Regions from separate parts of the Pseudomonas sp. S3_A03 genome, predicted to be linked through region 2. Evidence: riboswitches for the same ligand, from Rfam matches in the RefSeq annotation. Region 2 holds a riboswitch; each other region holds the start of a gene.
What was found. Region 2 has a riboswitch for cobalamin ahead of cobW (cobalamin biosynthesis protein CobW). Riboswitches for the same ligand answer to the same signal wherever they lie in the genome.

Region 1 (5,191 bases), 640 kb from region 2:
GCCAGAGTTGCTCAAACGGGTAAGCGGTGCGGTGTTGTATTACGGCGTTTACGATTTGACTGGCACACCGAGCGTGCGCCAGGCCGGGCCGAGCACGTTATTGCTGGACGGGCCGGGGATGGTCGAGGCGTTGCGCTTGCTCACGCCGGGATTAAGTGATGAACAGCGCAGGCAACCGCCGTTGTCGCCGTTGTATGGCGACTTTGAAGGTATGCCGCCAGCGTTGATGTTCGTGGGCGAGTTGGACCCGCTCAGGGACGACACGTTGCTCATTGCTGAACGATGGCCGCAGGCCGAGGCCCATCTGCTGCCGGAGTCGGCGCACGGGTTCATTCATTTTCCGGTGGCGATGGCGGATGAGGTGTTGGGGTATGGCCGAAGGTGGATCACGAAACGTATCAATGGCGAACAATAAAGCCGTTCGCCACAACGGCTGATCGGCATGATTTAAAAGGCTAGGCAGGCGGAAAGTCCTTATAGCACTTTGGCAGGTATCCCCAGATTCTCAGCACACATATCCACCCATTTTTCAGGCCGCCATTAGTGAAGTTTGGCCAGACGTGACGGTCGGCGGGCGCATGGTGGGCTGTTTGTTGTGGGTTTCCCAGCGCTGATCTTTGCTGCCCGACGGCATGGTCGCTCAGTTAGAGCGCAACCGCAGTATTTGCGCCCCATCAAACGGGTCCGTCAGGTAGTGCCCCTGCACGCCGAACGTGTCCTGCAGGCGTTGCGGTGTGAGTACATCCATCGGCTTGCCCAGCGCCACCAATCGCCCGCGATCCAGCACGGCCAACCGATCACAGGTCAGTGCCTGGTTGAGATCGTGCAGCGCAATCAATGTCGTCACCGGCAGCGCCTGGACGCCTTTCAAAATCGCCAGTTGATGCTGGATATCCAGATGGTTGGTCGGCTCATCCAGCAACAGAATCTGTGGCCGTTGCGCCAGGGCACGGGCGATGTGCACGCGTTGGCGCTCGCCGCCGGAGAGGCTGCGCCAGGCGCGTTGGCTCAGGTGGGTGGCGTCCACGTCGTGCAGGGCCTGGCGCACGATTGTGTCGTGGTCGTGTGACCATGGGCTCAGCGCCGACAGCCAGGGTGTGCGGCCCAGCGCCACGGCGTCGAACACGCGGATCGCGTCGTCGGTGTCGGCCTGCTGCTCCACCACCGCCAACTGTTGCGCGATGGTGCGGCGCGAGAGGTCGCCCAGGCGTTGGCCGCCCAGTCGCACCTCGCCGCTGGCGGGCGTACGCAAGCCCGCCAGCAGTTTGAGCAGGGTGGATTTGCCGGAACCGTTCGGGCCGACGATGCCCAAGGTTTCACCCAGGTTTACCTCCAGGTGAATCTCGCGCAGCAACTCGGCCTCGCGCACCTTGAAGCCCAGGCCCGTGCAACTGAGCACTGTCATCGGGCATTCCTCCGGCCGATCAGGATCAGCGCAAACACCGGCGCGCCGACCAGCGCCGTGACCACGCCCACCGGGATCACCTGGCCCTTGATCAAGGTGCGCGATAGCACATCGGCCGCGATCAGGAACAAGGCGCCGCCCAACGCACTGGCCGGCAGCAGTCGCGAGTGCCCGGTGCCGAGCAACAAGCGCACGGCGTGGGGGATCACCAGGCCGACAAAGCCAATGGAGCCGACAATCGACACCATCACCGCGGTGACCAGCGCGGCGCAGCCCACCAGCACAAACTGTACGCGGCGCACCGCAATGCCGAGGGACGCCGCCGAGTCGCTGCCGAAGGTAAACGCATCCAGCGCACGCCGGTGCCACAGGCGCACGGCCAAGCCCGCCACGGCGACCGGCACCGCCAGCCACACCGACGGCCAGCGCACGCCGCTGAGGTTGCCGAGCAGCCAGAACAGGATGCCGCGCGCCTGTTCCGAGCTGGCGGACTTGGTGATCAGGAATGCGGTGAGCGCATTGAACAGCTGCGAGCCGGCGATGCCCGCGAGGATGATCTGCCCGGTGCCGCTCATGGAGCCACTGGCCCGCGCCAATAAAATCACCAGGGCGAATGCCGCCATGGCCCCGACAAACGCGCCGGCCGACAGCGAAACCAAGCCGCCGCCCACGCCCATCAACGCCACCAGCACCGCGCCGGTCGAGGCGCCGGCGCTGATGCCCAACAAGTACGGGTCGGCCAACGGGTTACGCAACAACGATTGCAGAATCACCCCGCAGGTGGCCAGCCCGGCGCCGCAGGCGGCGGCGACCAGGGTGCGCGTGAGGCGGTAGTTCCACACCACGCCTTCGTCGATGGGGTCCAGCAGGTAGCCGGCGTTCCACAGTTTATTGGCGAGCACCTGCAACACCACCTGCGGTTCGATGGCGGTTTCGCCGATGGCCACGCCGGCGAGGACGGCGGCCAGCAGCAGCGCGAGGGCGAGTAGGGTACGGATCATTTGGGCAGGTTGTAGCCGTCGATGGCCGCGGCCAGTTGTTCAAGGCCATCAAAGGTGCGCAGGCTTGCCTGCAGCGCCAGGGCATCGAGGATGATGATGCGGTTGTTTTTTACCGCGTCCATGTTGCGCGTGACCGGGTCGCTGCGCAGGAAGGCGAGTTTCTTTTCATGGTCGTCGGCGGGGTAGCGGCGGCGGTCCATGCGGGCGATCACCAGGAAGGTCGGGTTGGCTTTGGCGAGGGTCTCCCAGCCGACGGCGGGCCACTCTTCATCGGACTGCACCACGTTGTGCAAACCGAGGGTTTCCAACATGAATTCGGGAACGCCCTTGTGCCCGGCCACATAAGGGTCGCTGGCCATCTCGGCGCTGGAGAACCAGACCAGTGCGCTGGCGTGTTTCAAGCCCTTGCCTTGCGCGGTGGCGACGGATTTGGCCAGGCGCGCTTTGAGTTCGTCGTTCAGTTGTTGGCCGCGATCCTGCACGTCGAAGATCTGCGCCAGTTGGTGGATGCTTTTGTAGATCGTCTCGATGCGGAACGGCTCCAGCCGCGTGCCGTCGGCGCCGACCAGGTTGTCTTTGCCTTCACAGTCGGAGGGCAGCAGGTAGGTGGGGATTTGCAATTCATGGAACTGCTCGCGCGTGCCCACCACCCCTTGCGCGCCGACCACCCATTCCAGCTCGGCCGCCACCAGTTGCGGGCGCTTGGCGATCACCGCTTCAAAGCTCGGCTCGTTGTTGGCCAGGCGGTCGATGCCGTCGTTCTGCGCCTTGAACGGCGCCAACACGCTGTTGAACCACAGCGAGGTGCCGACCACTTTGTCACCCACGCCCAGGGCGTAGAGCATTTCGGTGGCGGCCTGGCCGATGGTCACGCTGCGCTCGGGGGCGTGCTGGAAGGTCACGGTGCTGCCGCAGTTTTCGACCGCCAGCGGGTAATGAGTGGGCGCCGCTTGGGCCAGGGCACATAAGCCCAGCCCGGCGATCAGGGCGGTAACGCGTGGCAGCATGGGGCAATCTCCGTGTGAACCGTACGTGCAGCAGGGGCGTTACGGCTCGGAAATACGCCCTCGAACGCTGCCGCTCGGGCAGGCGAGGATGTCCTTCCCGGACACCCCGCCGGTGAGTGATGTTGCTGGGCCGGCAGGTCTCCTGACTGATGCGTCGTCGCCTCGCTCCGGCCTTCCCGGACGGTGTCCAGTGGCATGAAGGAGCAGGCTCGGCATCTACAGTTGCGGGGGCAGTTTCGATTGGCGCCGCGTGCGGCGTTTCGAATTCCCTATTAGTCCCGTTTGGGAACCGGCGCGGTATGGTAGTCCATCTTGGGCGCTGGGTGGAGGTACAATTCGGGTCCGTCCATAACCAACCCAAGGAAGGCCATGTTGATACGTCTGGGAATAGTGCCACTGTTGTTTTGCATGAGCGCACACGCCGCTGACCCTGCGCTCGCCCGCTACACCGACGCGATCGGCGACAGGGCCCGCGCCATCGCCCAGTTGGATGACGCAACCATTCTTGCCGAGGAAGCCAAACTGGCGCCCATCGCCAGTGACCTGTTGCGCAAGGTCGCGCCGCTGATCCGCAAGGGCGGCACCGGCACTGCGGTCCAGGAATTTTTACTCGACCAGTACGCACAGCACGGCTGGCTGCCGATGATGTTCGGTTATCGCGGCTACCCGGCAGCGGTGGCGGTGTCGGTGAATAACCAGGTGAGCGCCGCGCCGCCCACCGATGTGCCGTTCCCGGACGCGGCGCTGGTAAAAGTGGAGTTGATCGCGGCATCGGCGCAGGCCCATGTTGCTCAGGTCTGGACGTTTGCCACACCCAATGCCACCCCGGCGCAACGCCAATTGCTGATGACTGCGCGCCGTGCGCTGGCCAACGGAGTCGCCCACGTTCAGGGCGGCGAGCGGCTGGCCAATGTGGGGGCGGCGATACAACAGGAACTGGACGCGGGCCATGCCGTCGCGGTGCGTGAGTTTGCGGGCTATGCCATGGGGCAGGCGCGCATACAAAAGCCGCAAGTGCTCGGTTACAAGGTCGAGGGTGACAGCCCGTTGATGCAACCCGGGCAAGTGCTCAACGTGTATGTGATCGCCAAGGCGGGCACCGTTGGTGTGAGGTATCAGCCACCGGACTTTTGGAGCCTGCTCTCCACGGACGGTGCCGACGGCGTGATGTTGTCGGCGATGGTCGAGGTGACGGCAGATGGGCACCGGCTGCTTAGCCGGATGCTGGATTGATGCGCTGTACCGCCCTGCGAATGCTTGGGCGATGGGGTGATACGCAGTGATGGCTCAATGATATTATTTGCCGCGCCCTTTCGATTCGCCCCCAGGCACTGGATGCCCACACCCGCAGCCAGTTAAACGCACGCCTGACTGACCGCACCGCGGCCTATATCACAACCAGCAATCAGTCGTTCCGGGCGGCCACGGACGCCCACATTAACCGCATGGCCTTGATGGATCGCCAATACGATGTCTGCGCACGCCACCCGGATTGCTGGGATGCACCAGTCAAGCACTAGCCTCGATACGTCATACACAGGGAGTCAGTCATGAATGCTGATCAATGGATTGTTTTGTTCGAGCGGGCCTTTCGTGAAATGGGCGATAAACTCGAACAGGTGTTGCAACTGAACAGTTGCCGCGAGCACTGGATTCAGGCCGAAATCAGCTTGTATGCCTGGTTCAAGAATGACATCAGCCTCTGGACCGATTTGCCGATTGGCGAGCGGCGCAAAGCCGACCTGTATGCCCTGGACGACAGTGGCTCAACGAGCATG
Region 2 (5,191 bases):
CCGGCCACGTCGCGCGGTGCACCACGGCAATCGGGCAATCCGCGCCGTAATGCGGCAACAGCTCGGTGACGATCTTTTCCAGATGATTGACCCCCAGGTGAATCGCCATGGTCGTGCCGTGGCGGGCCAGGCTGTCGAAGTCTTCGCCGACCGGCATGCTGGTTTTATCGGCGTAGCGCGTCAGGATCACGCTTTGGGCGATGTCCGGCAGGGTCAGTTCGGCCTCCAGCAACGCAGCGCAGGCCGCCACTGCGGTGACGCCGGGGATGATCTGGAAGGGAATGTCCCATTCGCGCAACTGGCGGATTTGCTCGCCAATCGCGCCGTACAGGCTCGGGTCGCCGGAATGCACACGTGCCACGTCCTGGCCTTTGGCATGGGCGGCCTTGATCAGGTCGATGATTTGCTCCAGGTGCAATTCGGCGCTGTTGACCACCTGTTCCGCCTGATGGCCGTCCAATACCGCTGCGGGCACCAGGGAGCCGGTGTAAATGATCACCGGGCAACTGCGGATCAACCGTTGGCCCTTGATGGTAATCAATTCCGGGTCGCCGGGGCCGGCGCCGATGAAGTAGACGGTCATGGAGAGTTCCTGTCGAAAAACGGGCGAGCATGAAGGATGCTCATGATCGGAAAGCGCGATTATCGGGATTTTAGCCGGCGCAGGCCAACGCAAAGGTGGCCTGGGCGGTTTTCCGGCGGGTGATCAACAAGCGGGCAGGGCCGCCGCAGAGCTGTTCGGCCAGGGCCAGGGCGGCGCTTTCGGCGATGCCGTAACAGCCGGTATGGGCGAAGGCAACTGCGGATTTATGGCTCAGCCGCGCTTCATAAACGGCCAGTTGCCCGGCGCTGAAGCACCGCAAGGGCAGGTCGAGCCATCGGGCCAGGGCGAGTAGCCCCGGCTCGTTTTGTTTACGGTCGATGCTGGCCAGTGCCATGACACGGTGACGCTCGACGCCGCCCTCGGCGAGGGCCGCATCAAACAGGCCCAACAGGGTGGCTGCATCACAACCGCGCTGGCAGCCCAGGCCGACCACGTAGGTCATGCCGAGTAGCGATCATCGCGGTTGCGACGGAACAGCCAGGCGCTGATCAGGCCCAGGGCCAGCCAGAACGCCATATTGGTCAGCTGCGAGGCGATCTTGAACTGCGCCTCCAGGGCTTGCGGCGCGAGCATTGAATGCACTAGCGGCTGCGGCGCGCCGAGTAGGTGCGGCACCGCGAGGATGGCTGCGCCCAGCACTTTGAGCAGCCCATTGCGGCCGAAAACGATCAGCGCAATACCGGCGGCAGTAGAGGCGGCGGTGCCGATCCACCATGCCTGGCGTAGCGCCAAGTCAGCGGCGGCAGTGCCCGGCAACTCCGGTGGCAGGCCGAGGGTTGGCGCCAGCACAAAGGTCGCGTAACCCGCCAAGCCCCACAGCAGGCCTTGGGCGGTGCGAGTCGGCGTGCGCAAGGTGTAAAGGCCAGCCAGCATCAGCGCAAAACCGACGGCTACCACCAGGTTGGCGCCCGTGGTCGAGAGCACGCGCTGCCAGCCGTCTTCCGGCTCCCAGGCTTCGGCGTCATGGGTGTGCGCGGCAGCGCCGGCGGCGTGCTCATGCACAACCTCTGTGGCGGCCGGGGCTTTTTCAAAGGTTTCCGCCTGCAGAATCAGCGGGGCAACCCAGAAGCTTTGCAGCAGGGTCAGCAGCAGGGCGGCCAACAGGCCGCTGAACCCTGCGGTTTGCGCAATACGCTTGATCATGTCGGCAGGTCTCAATGGCACGGGAACGCGGCGCTGTGGCGGGTATCGTGGGCAGCGTTGTGCACCGCCTCAATGTGCGAGAAACCGGCGAAATACACCAGGCACGCACCGAGGATCGACGCGCCGATAGCGGCGCTCAGGCGTTGGCTCAGGGTGGAGGTGCTGCTGGCGGTGTGCGAGGTGCTGCTGATGATCGACATGGCGCGTCCCTTTCAGGTGTCAGGGTGAAACGAGCGCATGAAAACCCCGCGAGCCAGGCCCACAGGGTTCTGAACAGCGCCCGCCCACCGCGGGTTTGTTATCTGAAGTTTTCGGGCCGGTCTCCGGGCTTGCGAGGGACACTGGGTCTATAAAGCATCGCCTTCCCATGCCGTACAGGCACAGTGGATCTGACGCTTCGCTCGCTTACCGTTGCGGGGGCAGCACCGGACTTGCCATACGGATATGACGTACCGGTTTCCCGTTTCACCCTGTGAAGGGCACCCGAAACAAGGCTTGTAGGAAAGCATGCAGAGCGGCGGTAGTCAAATTGACCGAGCCCCTGTAGCCTTGCACCCTTCGAGGTTCTTCGGCTCAGGCCGAAGCTAAGAAGGGAACGCGGTTCAAGCCGCGGCTGCCCCCGCAACTGTGAAGGGTTTACCGACTGCCATGCCACTGCCGATCAGGCGGGAAGGCGCAGCCGGCGCCGGTCGTACGGCCCGCAAGCCCCAAGCCAGGAGACCTGCCTCGCAACCGATTTTCCAATTCAACCGGGCGGGGTGATCCGGTGACGAAATCCGCTGCTGCGCGCTGTTGCAGGGCCAATCGTCCCGTATGCCCGCCCCAAAAGGGCATCCGATGAAAACACTGGCCAAACTTCCCGTCACCATCGTTACCGGCTTCCTCGGCTCGGGCAAAACCACCTTGCTGCGCCATATGCTCGACAACGCCCAGGGCCGTCGTATCGCGGTGATCGTCAACGAATTCGGCGAGCTGGGTATCGACGGTGAAATCCTCAAGCAGTGCTCCATCGGTTGCACCGAAGAAGAAGCCAACGGCCGTGTCTACGAATTGGCCAACGGCTGCCTGTGCTGCACGGTGCAGGAAGAGTTCTTCCCGGTGATGCGCGAACTGGTGGCCCGTCGTGGCGACCTCGACCATATCCTCATCGAAACCTCGGGCCTGGCCCTGCCAAAACCGCTGGTGCAAGCGTTCCAGTGGCCGGAAATCCGCAGCGCCTGCACGGTCGACGCGGTGATCACCGTGGTCGACAGCCCAGCCGTGGCCGCCGGCACCTTTGCCGCGTTCCCGGACCAGGTCGACGCCCAGCGCAAACTCGACCCGAACCTGGACCACGAGTCGCCGCTGCACGAGTTGTTCGCCGACCAACTGGCCAGCGCCGACCTGGTCATCCTCAACAAGTGCGATCTGATCAGCCCTGAAGACCTGGCCCGCGTACGCCTGGAAGTCGCCGAAGAGCTGCCGCCGGCCGTCAAGGTCATTGAAGCGAGCAGCGGTCGCCTGCCGCTCGACGTGCTGATCGGCCTGGGTGCCGGCTCCGAGGAGCACATCGATGGTCGCCACAGCCATCACGATCACCACCATGAAGGCGAAGACGATCACGACCACGATGCGTTTGATTCGATCTCCATCGACCTGCCGCAAGCCGACGAAGCGCTGCTGCTCGACGCCCTGACCCAACTGGTGGTGCAACACGGCATCCTGCGCATCAAAGGGTTCGCCGCGATCCCCAACAAGCCGATGCGCCTGCTGATCCAGGGCGTGGGCACGCGTTTTGACAAGCATTTCGACCGCGCCTGGGGCGCAGACGAAGCGCGCATTACGCGCCTGGTGCTGATCGGCCAGGAGCTGGATGCCGCTGCCCTTGAAGCGCAATTGCGCGCCGCGCTCAGCGCTTAACCCATGCACCTGCTCAGGACTCAGCCCGGTGGTTTCGTCGCGGACGACAATATTGCCGACCTTGGTCAAACCCCCGCCGAACTGGTGATCCTGTGTAGCGGCGATTCGAGCCTGGCGCTGCTGGCCGAAGCGGCGCAGCAACTGCCCGAGGATTACCCCAGCCTGCGCCTGGCCAACCCGATGCAGGTGCAGAACCACGCCTCGGTCGACCTCTACGTTGACGAAGTGCTGCGCCACGCCAAGGTCATCCTGATTTCGTTGCATGGCGGCATCGCTTATTGGCGTTACGGCATCGAACGTCTGGTGGCGTTGGCCGAGCGCGGCGTCACGCTGATCCTGGTGCCGGGCGATGATCGTCCCGACCCCGAGCTCAGTGGTCTCAGCACGGTCAACGCCGAGCAACGCGAGCGCCTGTGGCAATTCCTGCGTCAGGGCGGCTTGGGCAATGCGCTGGATTTCTATCGCTGCCTGGCCAGCGGTTATCTGGGCCGTGATTACCCGTGGGCCGAGCCGCAACCCCTGGCGCGCACCGCGATCTATCACCCGCGTAAAGCCAACGCCCGGCTCAATGACTGGCAGGCCGATTGGCATGCCGAACGGCCCGTGGTCGCGGTGTTGTTCTACCGTTCGCATTTGCAGGCGGCGAATACCGGTTTTATCGACGTGTTCTGCCAACGCTTGCAGGTGGCGGGCCTGAACCCGTTGCCGATGGCGGTGGCCAGCCTGAAAGAGCCCGGTTGCCTGACGGTGGTCGAGGACCTGCTGGACGAGGTCGGCGCGGCGCTGATTCTCAACACCACCGGCTTTGCTCAATCAAGCCCCGAAGCTCCGCACCTGCGCCCGTTTCGCCGCAATATCCCGGTGATCCAGGCCATTTGCGCCCAAGACAACAGGCCCGGCTGGCAGGCCAGCGAACAGGGCCTGGGCCCGCGCGATTTGGCCATGCACATCGCTTTGCCGGAGCTGGATGGGCGCATCATCAGCCGCCCCATCAGCTTCAAAGACCTGGCCTGGCGCAGCGAGCGCAGCCAGTCTGACGTGGTGTGCTACCGCGCAGCGCCCGAGCGCATGGATTTTGTCGCCGAACTGGCACGGCGCTGGGTCGAGTTGGCGCGGGTACCGAATGCAGACAAGCGCATCGCGCTGATCCTTGCCAATTACCCGACCCGCGACGGGCGCATCGGCAACGGTGTGGGCCTGGACACCCCGGCGGCGGCGCTGAATATCCTGCGGGCGCTGCAAGCCGAAGGGTATTCGCTGCCGGATGCATTGCCGGACAGCGGCACGGCATTGATCCATGAGCTGCTCGGTGGCGTCACCAATGATCTGGACAGCCTTGACCTGCGCCCTTGCCATCAAAGCCTGGGCCTGGATGACTACGAGGCGATGTTCCTGCGCTTGCCCGAGGCCAATCGCCAGGCCGTGCTGGAGCGCTGGGGTACGCCCCACAACGACCCGATGTTTCGGGATGGCCGCCTGATGATTGCCGGGCTGCGCCTGGGCCTGACTTTTGTCGGCATTCAACCGGCGCGGGGTTACCAGGTG
Region 3 (5,191 bases), 950 kb from region 2:
TAGTCTCGGCTTCTTTACACATCAGCCACGGTCGTGCCCATGCTAAATCGCTTCGCACCCCTCGTGCCTCTCGCACTCGTTACCCTGTTGTTTGGTTGCGCCTCCCACCCTCAACACGTGGCAGAGCAGCAGAAGCCTCAACAACAGTCCCAGGCAAAATTCGTCGCTGCGCAGTCTGCTTCCGTTTATGAAGAAGAGCTGGCAACCGAGAAAGAACTGGCCGATTTCTCCGGCAACAAGCCTTACCAGCTTCCAGTTCTGGCCGACAGTATCCTAGAACGCGGCATGTCCCTGATCGGTACCCGTTACCGTTTCGGCGGTACCTCCGAAGCCGGTTTCGATTGCAGCGGTTTTATCGGCTATCTGTTTCGCGAAGAAGCCGGCATGAACCTGCCACGCTCCACGCGCGAAATGATCAACGTGAAAGCACCGTTGGTCGCACGCAACAACCTCAAGCCCGGTGATCTGCTTTTCTTCAGTACGGCAGGCCGTGGTCGTGTCAGTCACGCCGGTATCTACTTGGGTGACAACCAGTTTATCCACTCCAGCAGCCGTCGCAGTGGCGGTGTGCGAGTCGACAGCCTGGGTGACAGCTACTGGAGCAAAACCTTCATCGAAGCCAAGCGCGCACTCGCCATGGCCCCGACTACGGTTACCGCCAGTAAGTAAACTTAAAGTGATACTTGAAGTTTGACGCGTAAGCGCTAGAATCCCTGGATATTGTTGTAACCCGTTCGCGCGAGCTTTGCTTGCGCGTTCTGGTTTTCAGCGTTCGGCAGCGAAAGCCGCATCCAGACCAGGATTGTTCTGCACATGTCGACCTCGGCCCGCCTGATTCTAATTGTTTGCGCCGCGCTTCTCAGCGCCTGCGCCAGCCGCACACCGCCGCCTGCGCCCATCGCGGTCAAGCCCAAGCCGGTGTTCAATTATTCCACCCAGAACTTTTCGCCTGCTGCCGAAGACGTGCTCTTTCGTGCGCTGGGCCTGGTCGGCACGCCTTATCGCTGGGGCGGTAACACGCCGGACTCCGGTTTTGATTGCAGCGGCCTGATCGGCTTCGTCTACCGCGACGCCGCCGGCATTTCCCTGCCACGCACCACGCGCGAGCTGATCGTGATGCGCGCCCAGGATGTGAGCGAGCAGAACCTGCAAACCGGCGACCTATTGTTCTTCGCCACCGGTGGTGGCTCGCAGGTCAGCCATGCTGGGATCTACGTGGGTGAAGGTCGCTTTGTCCATGCGCCGCAAACCGGTGGCACGGTGAAACTGGACACCCTGTCCAAAGCGTATTGGCAGAATGCTTACCTGAGTGCCAAGCGCGTATTGCCGGGCAATCTGGCGCGTAATCCTTAGAATCAATGCCACGTTGCACGCTTAAAGCTGCAAGACGGCGCAATGCCTGCTTGTAGCTTTAGGCTTGACGCTTGCAGCTAGCCCTCCAACCCACTAACCTTCGCCGCTTGTTCCAGGTGCTCTGTGACCCGTGGGTCGACAGAGTGAAACAGGGAAGCCGGTGAGTGAGCGCGCTTATACACAGCGCCGCCGCAATTCCGGCGCTGCCCCCGCAACGGTAAATGAGTCAAGACCCTGCATTGAGCCACTGTATCGCTCGCGATATGGGAAGGCGCAGCGTCGGCCTGTTCGCTTCAGAACGCCACTCATGAGCCCGGAGACCGGCCAGGATCATCCAACAGCATCACGGTGGGCGATGCTTGGCTGTCTGTTTTTTCTTTTCCCTGCCCGCCGTTTTTGTTCAGCCCCAACGGAGAGCTGCCATGACCGATACCCCCGACCGCGATGAACGCCACCTGGCACGCATGCTGCGCAAAAAAGCCGTGATTGACGAGCGCATCGCCAATTCACCCAATGAATGCGGCTTGCTATTGGTGCTCACCGGTAATGGCAAAGGCAAGAGCAGCTCGGCATTCGGCATGCTCGCCCGCGCCATGGGCCATGGCATGCAGTGCGGCGTGGTGCAGTTCATCAAGGGGCGTAACAGTACCGGCGAAGAATTGTTTTTCCGCCGTTTCCCCCGAGCAAGTGCGCTTTCACGTGATGGGCGAAGGCTTCACTTGGGAAACCCAGGACCGGCAGCGCGATATTGCCGCCGCCGAAGCCGCCTGGGCCGTGTCGCGCCAATTACTGCAAGACCCGTCCATTGGCCTGGTGGTGCTGGATGAGCTCAATATTGCCCTCAAGCATGGCTACCTCGACCTCGATCATGTTCTGAGCGACCTGCAAGCCCGCCCACCGATGCAACACGTGGTCGTCACCGGCCGTGGCGCCAAGCCCGAGTTGATCGAAATGGGCGACACCGTCACTGAAATGGGCATGCTCAAGCATGCGTTCCAGGCCGGTATCAAGGCACAGAAGGGCGTCGAACTGTGAACCCGCCCCGTCATTGCCCGGCTGTATTGATCGCCGCTCCGGCGTCCGGCCAGGGCAAAACCACCGTCACCGCCGCGCTCGCCCGTTTGCATCGTAACCTGGGGCGCAACGTGCGCGTGTTCAAATGCGGCCCGGACTTTCTGGACCCGATGATCCATGAGCGCGCCAGCGGTGCGCCGGTTTATCAATTGGACATGTGGATGGTGGGCGAGCAGGAAAGTCGCCGCTTGTTATGGGAAGCGGCGGGGGAGGCGGACCTGATCCTGATCGAGGGCGTGATGGGCCTGTTCGACGGCACGCCGTCCAGCGCCGACCTGGCGCGGCACTTCGGCGTGCCGGTGTTGGGCGTGATCGACGGCACCGCCATGGCCCAGACCTTTGGCGCGCTGGCATTGGGCCTGGCGCGCTATCAGCCGGACCTGCCGTTTGCCGGGGTACTGGCCAACCGCGTCGGCACGCTGCGCCATGCGCAGTTGCTCGAAGGCAGCCTCACCGAAGGCCTGCGCTGGTACGGCGCGTTGTCACGTGAGACCGGTATCGAGCTGCCCAGCCGTCACCTGGGGCTGGTGCAGGCCAGCGAATTGAATGATCTCGATGTGCGCCTGGACGCCGCCGCCCAAGCCCTGGGCGGTAGTTGCAAAGTCGCGCTGCCGCCGCCGGTGGCCTTCGCCGCACCGCAGGTGATCGAGGCGGAGCCATTGCTCAAGGGCGTGCGCATCGCCGTCGCCCGTGACGAAGCCTTCGCGTTCACCTACGGCGCCAGCCTCGACCTGCTGCGAGCGATGGGGGCTCAGTTGAGCTTCTTTTCGCCGATCCATGATCACGCACTGCCCGACGCCGACAGCCTCTATCTGCCCGGTGGTTACCCGGAACTGCACCACCAGGCGCTGTCGGAAAATACCCCGATGCTCGCTGCCATCCGCGCCCACCACGCCGCCGGCAAGCCGTTGCTCGCCGAATGCGGCGGCATGCTCTACCTGCTGGACTCGCTCACCGACGTCGACGGCAACCGTGCCGAACTGCTCGGCCTTTTACCGGGCGATGCGGTGATGCAAAAGAAACTCGCGGCCCTGGCCCTGCAAAGCGTCGAATTGCCGGAAGGCGTGTTGCGCGGGCACACGTATCACCATTCCCTGACCAGCACCGAGTGCGAGCCGATTGCCCGTGGCCTGAGCCCTAACGGTGGGCGCGGTGCCGAGGCGGTTTACCGACAGGGGCGGATGACAGCCTCTTATGTGCACTTTTATTTCCCATCGAACCCATCAGCGGTCGCCGCCTTGTTTGCACCCAATGTGGGAGGGGCTTGCCCTCGATAGGGCCATGACCGACAACGCATTTGCCCCGGCCGACCGCGACGCCGTCTACCGCGCCATCGCCGAGCGCCGCGACATGCGCCACTTCAGCGGCGGTACGGTGGCTCCCGAATTGCTTCATCGCCTGCTCCAGGCCGCGCATCAGGCACCCAGTGTGGGTTTGATGCAGCCGTGGCGTTTTATCCGCATCAGCGACCGCCACCTGCGTGGGCAAATCCAGCAAGTGGTCGAAGAAGAGCGCGTGCGCACCGCCCAAGCCCTGGGCGAACGTTCCGATGAATTCATGAAGCTCAAGGTCGAAGGCATTCACGACTGCGCTGAAGTACTGGTGGCGGCGTTGATGGATGATCGCGAGCGGCACATTTTCGGCCGCCGTACCTTGCCGGAAATGGACATGGCTTCGCTGTCCTGTGCGATCCAGAATCTATGGCTGGCTGCCCGTGTCGAAGGGCTGGGCATGGGCTGGGTATCGTTGTTCGACCCCCAGGCCCTGGCCGATCTGCTGGGCCTGCCGCCCGGCGCCAAACCCCTGGCCGTGCTGTGCCTGGGGCCGGTGGCCGAATTCTATCCGGCACCGATGTTGCAGCTCGAAGGCTGGGCCGAACCGCGGCCGCTGAAAGACATGTTGTATGAGAATACGTGGGGAGCGAGTCAATGAGTGTGGCCTTGCTGTGTGTCGCCGGGGTGGCGTTGGATGCGCTGCTGGGTGAACCCAGGCGTCGGCATCCGCTGGTGGCGTTCGGCAATTTTGCCGGGCGCATCGAGCAACGCTTCAATAGCGGTGGCCGTGGCTGGCGCAGCCATGGCGTGACGGCATGGTTTATCGCCGTGGTGCCGTTGACGCTGCTGGCCACCGCGCTGTCGTGGGCGCCCTCTATCGGGTGGGCGCTGGAGATTCTGGCGCTGTACTGTGCCCTCGGCATGCGCAGCCTGGGTGAACATGTACTGCCTGTCGCCCAGGCGTTGCGCAGCGATGACCTGGATGAAGCGCGCACGCGGGTGAGTTACCTGGTGAGCCGCCAGACCAGCGAGCTGGACAGCACCGAAGTAGCCCGCGCCGCCACCGAATCGGTGCTCGAAAACGGCAGTGATGCGGTGTTTGCCGCGTTGTTCTGGTTCGTGGTCGCTGGCGTACCGGGGGTGGTGCTCTACCGTTTGAGCAATACCCTCGACGCCATGTGGGGCTATCGCAATGAGCGCTTCGAACGCTTTGGCTGGGCGGCGGCGAAAATCGACGACGTACTGAACTACATTCCTGCGCGCCTGGTGGCCTTGACCTACGCGGTGCTGGGCAAAACCGCCCTGGCGCTCAAATGCTGGCGTACCCAGGGGCCGACATGGGACAGCCCCAACGCGGGGCCGGTGATGGCGTCCGGGGCCGGCGCACTGGGCGTCGAATTGGGCGGTGCGGCGATTTATCACGGCGAGCTGCACCAGCGCCCGCCATTGGGCGAAGGCCCGGCGGCGGATGCCGATTCAATCGAACGAGG

Region 1: linked by a shared signal. The riboswitch ahead of AB4O25_RS09370 (ABC transporter substrate-binding protein) and the one ahead of cobW (cobalamin biosynthesis protein CobW) in region 2 are both predicted to bind cobalamin.
Region 3: linked by a shared signal. The riboswitch ahead of cobO (cob(I)yrinic acid a,c-diamide adenosyltransferase) and the one ahead of cobW (cobalamin biosynthesis protein CobW) in region 2 are both predicted to bind cobalamin.

Annotation. Positions count from the first base shown of each region.
Region 1 is NZ_CP162753.1:2,076,592-2,081,782, reverse strand. Features, by position in the region: gene AB4O25_RS09385 (alpha/beta hydrolase) at 1-415, shown strand, start outside; gene AB4O25_RS09380 (ABC transporter ATP-binding protein) at 641-1,405, opposite strand; gene AB4O25_RS09375 (FecCD family ABC transporter permease) at 1,402-2,406, opposite strand; gene AB4O25_RS09370 (ABC transporter substrate-binding protein) at 2,403-3,413, opposite strand; cobalamin riboswitch at 3,529-3,722, opposite strand; gene AB4O25_RS09365 (M24 family metallopeptidase) at 3,783-4,646, shown strand; gene AB4O25_RS09360 (hypothetical protein) at 4,964-5,191, shown strand, end outside.
Region 2 is NZ_CP162753.1:1,434,914-1,440,104, reverse strand. Features, by position in the region: gene cobM (precorrin-4 C(11)-methyltransferase) at 1-583, opposite strand, end outside; gene AB4O25_RS06285 (cobalamin biosynthesis protein) at 654-1,046, opposite strand; gene AB4O25_RS06280 (CbtA family protein) at 1,043-1,747, opposite strand; gene AB4O25_RS06275 (CbtB domain-containing protein) at 1,759-1,947, opposite strand; cobalamin riboswitch at 2,045-2,249, opposite strand; cobalamin riboswitch at 2,292-2,490, shown strand; gene cobW (cobalamin biosynthesis protein CobW) at 2,585-3,646, shown strand; gene cobN (cobaltochelatase subunit CobN) at 3,650-5,191, shown strand, end outside.
Region 3 is NZ_CP162753.1:2,382,709-2,387,899, reverse strand. Features, by position in the region: gene AB4O25_RS10760 (C40 family peptidase) at 40-669, shown strand; gene AB4O25_RS10755 (C40 family peptidase) at 814-1,353, shown strand; cobalamin riboswitch at 1,451-1,696, shown strand; partial or broken gene cobO (cob(I)yrinic acid a,c-diamide adenosyltransferase) at 1,776-2,388, shown strand; gene AB4O25_RS10745 (cobyrinate a,c-diamide synthase) at 2,385-3,704, shown strand; gene bluB (5,6-dimethylbenzimidazole synthase) at 3,709-4,359, shown strand; gene cbiB (adenosylcobinamide-phosphate synthase CbiB) at 4,356-5,191, shown strand, end outside.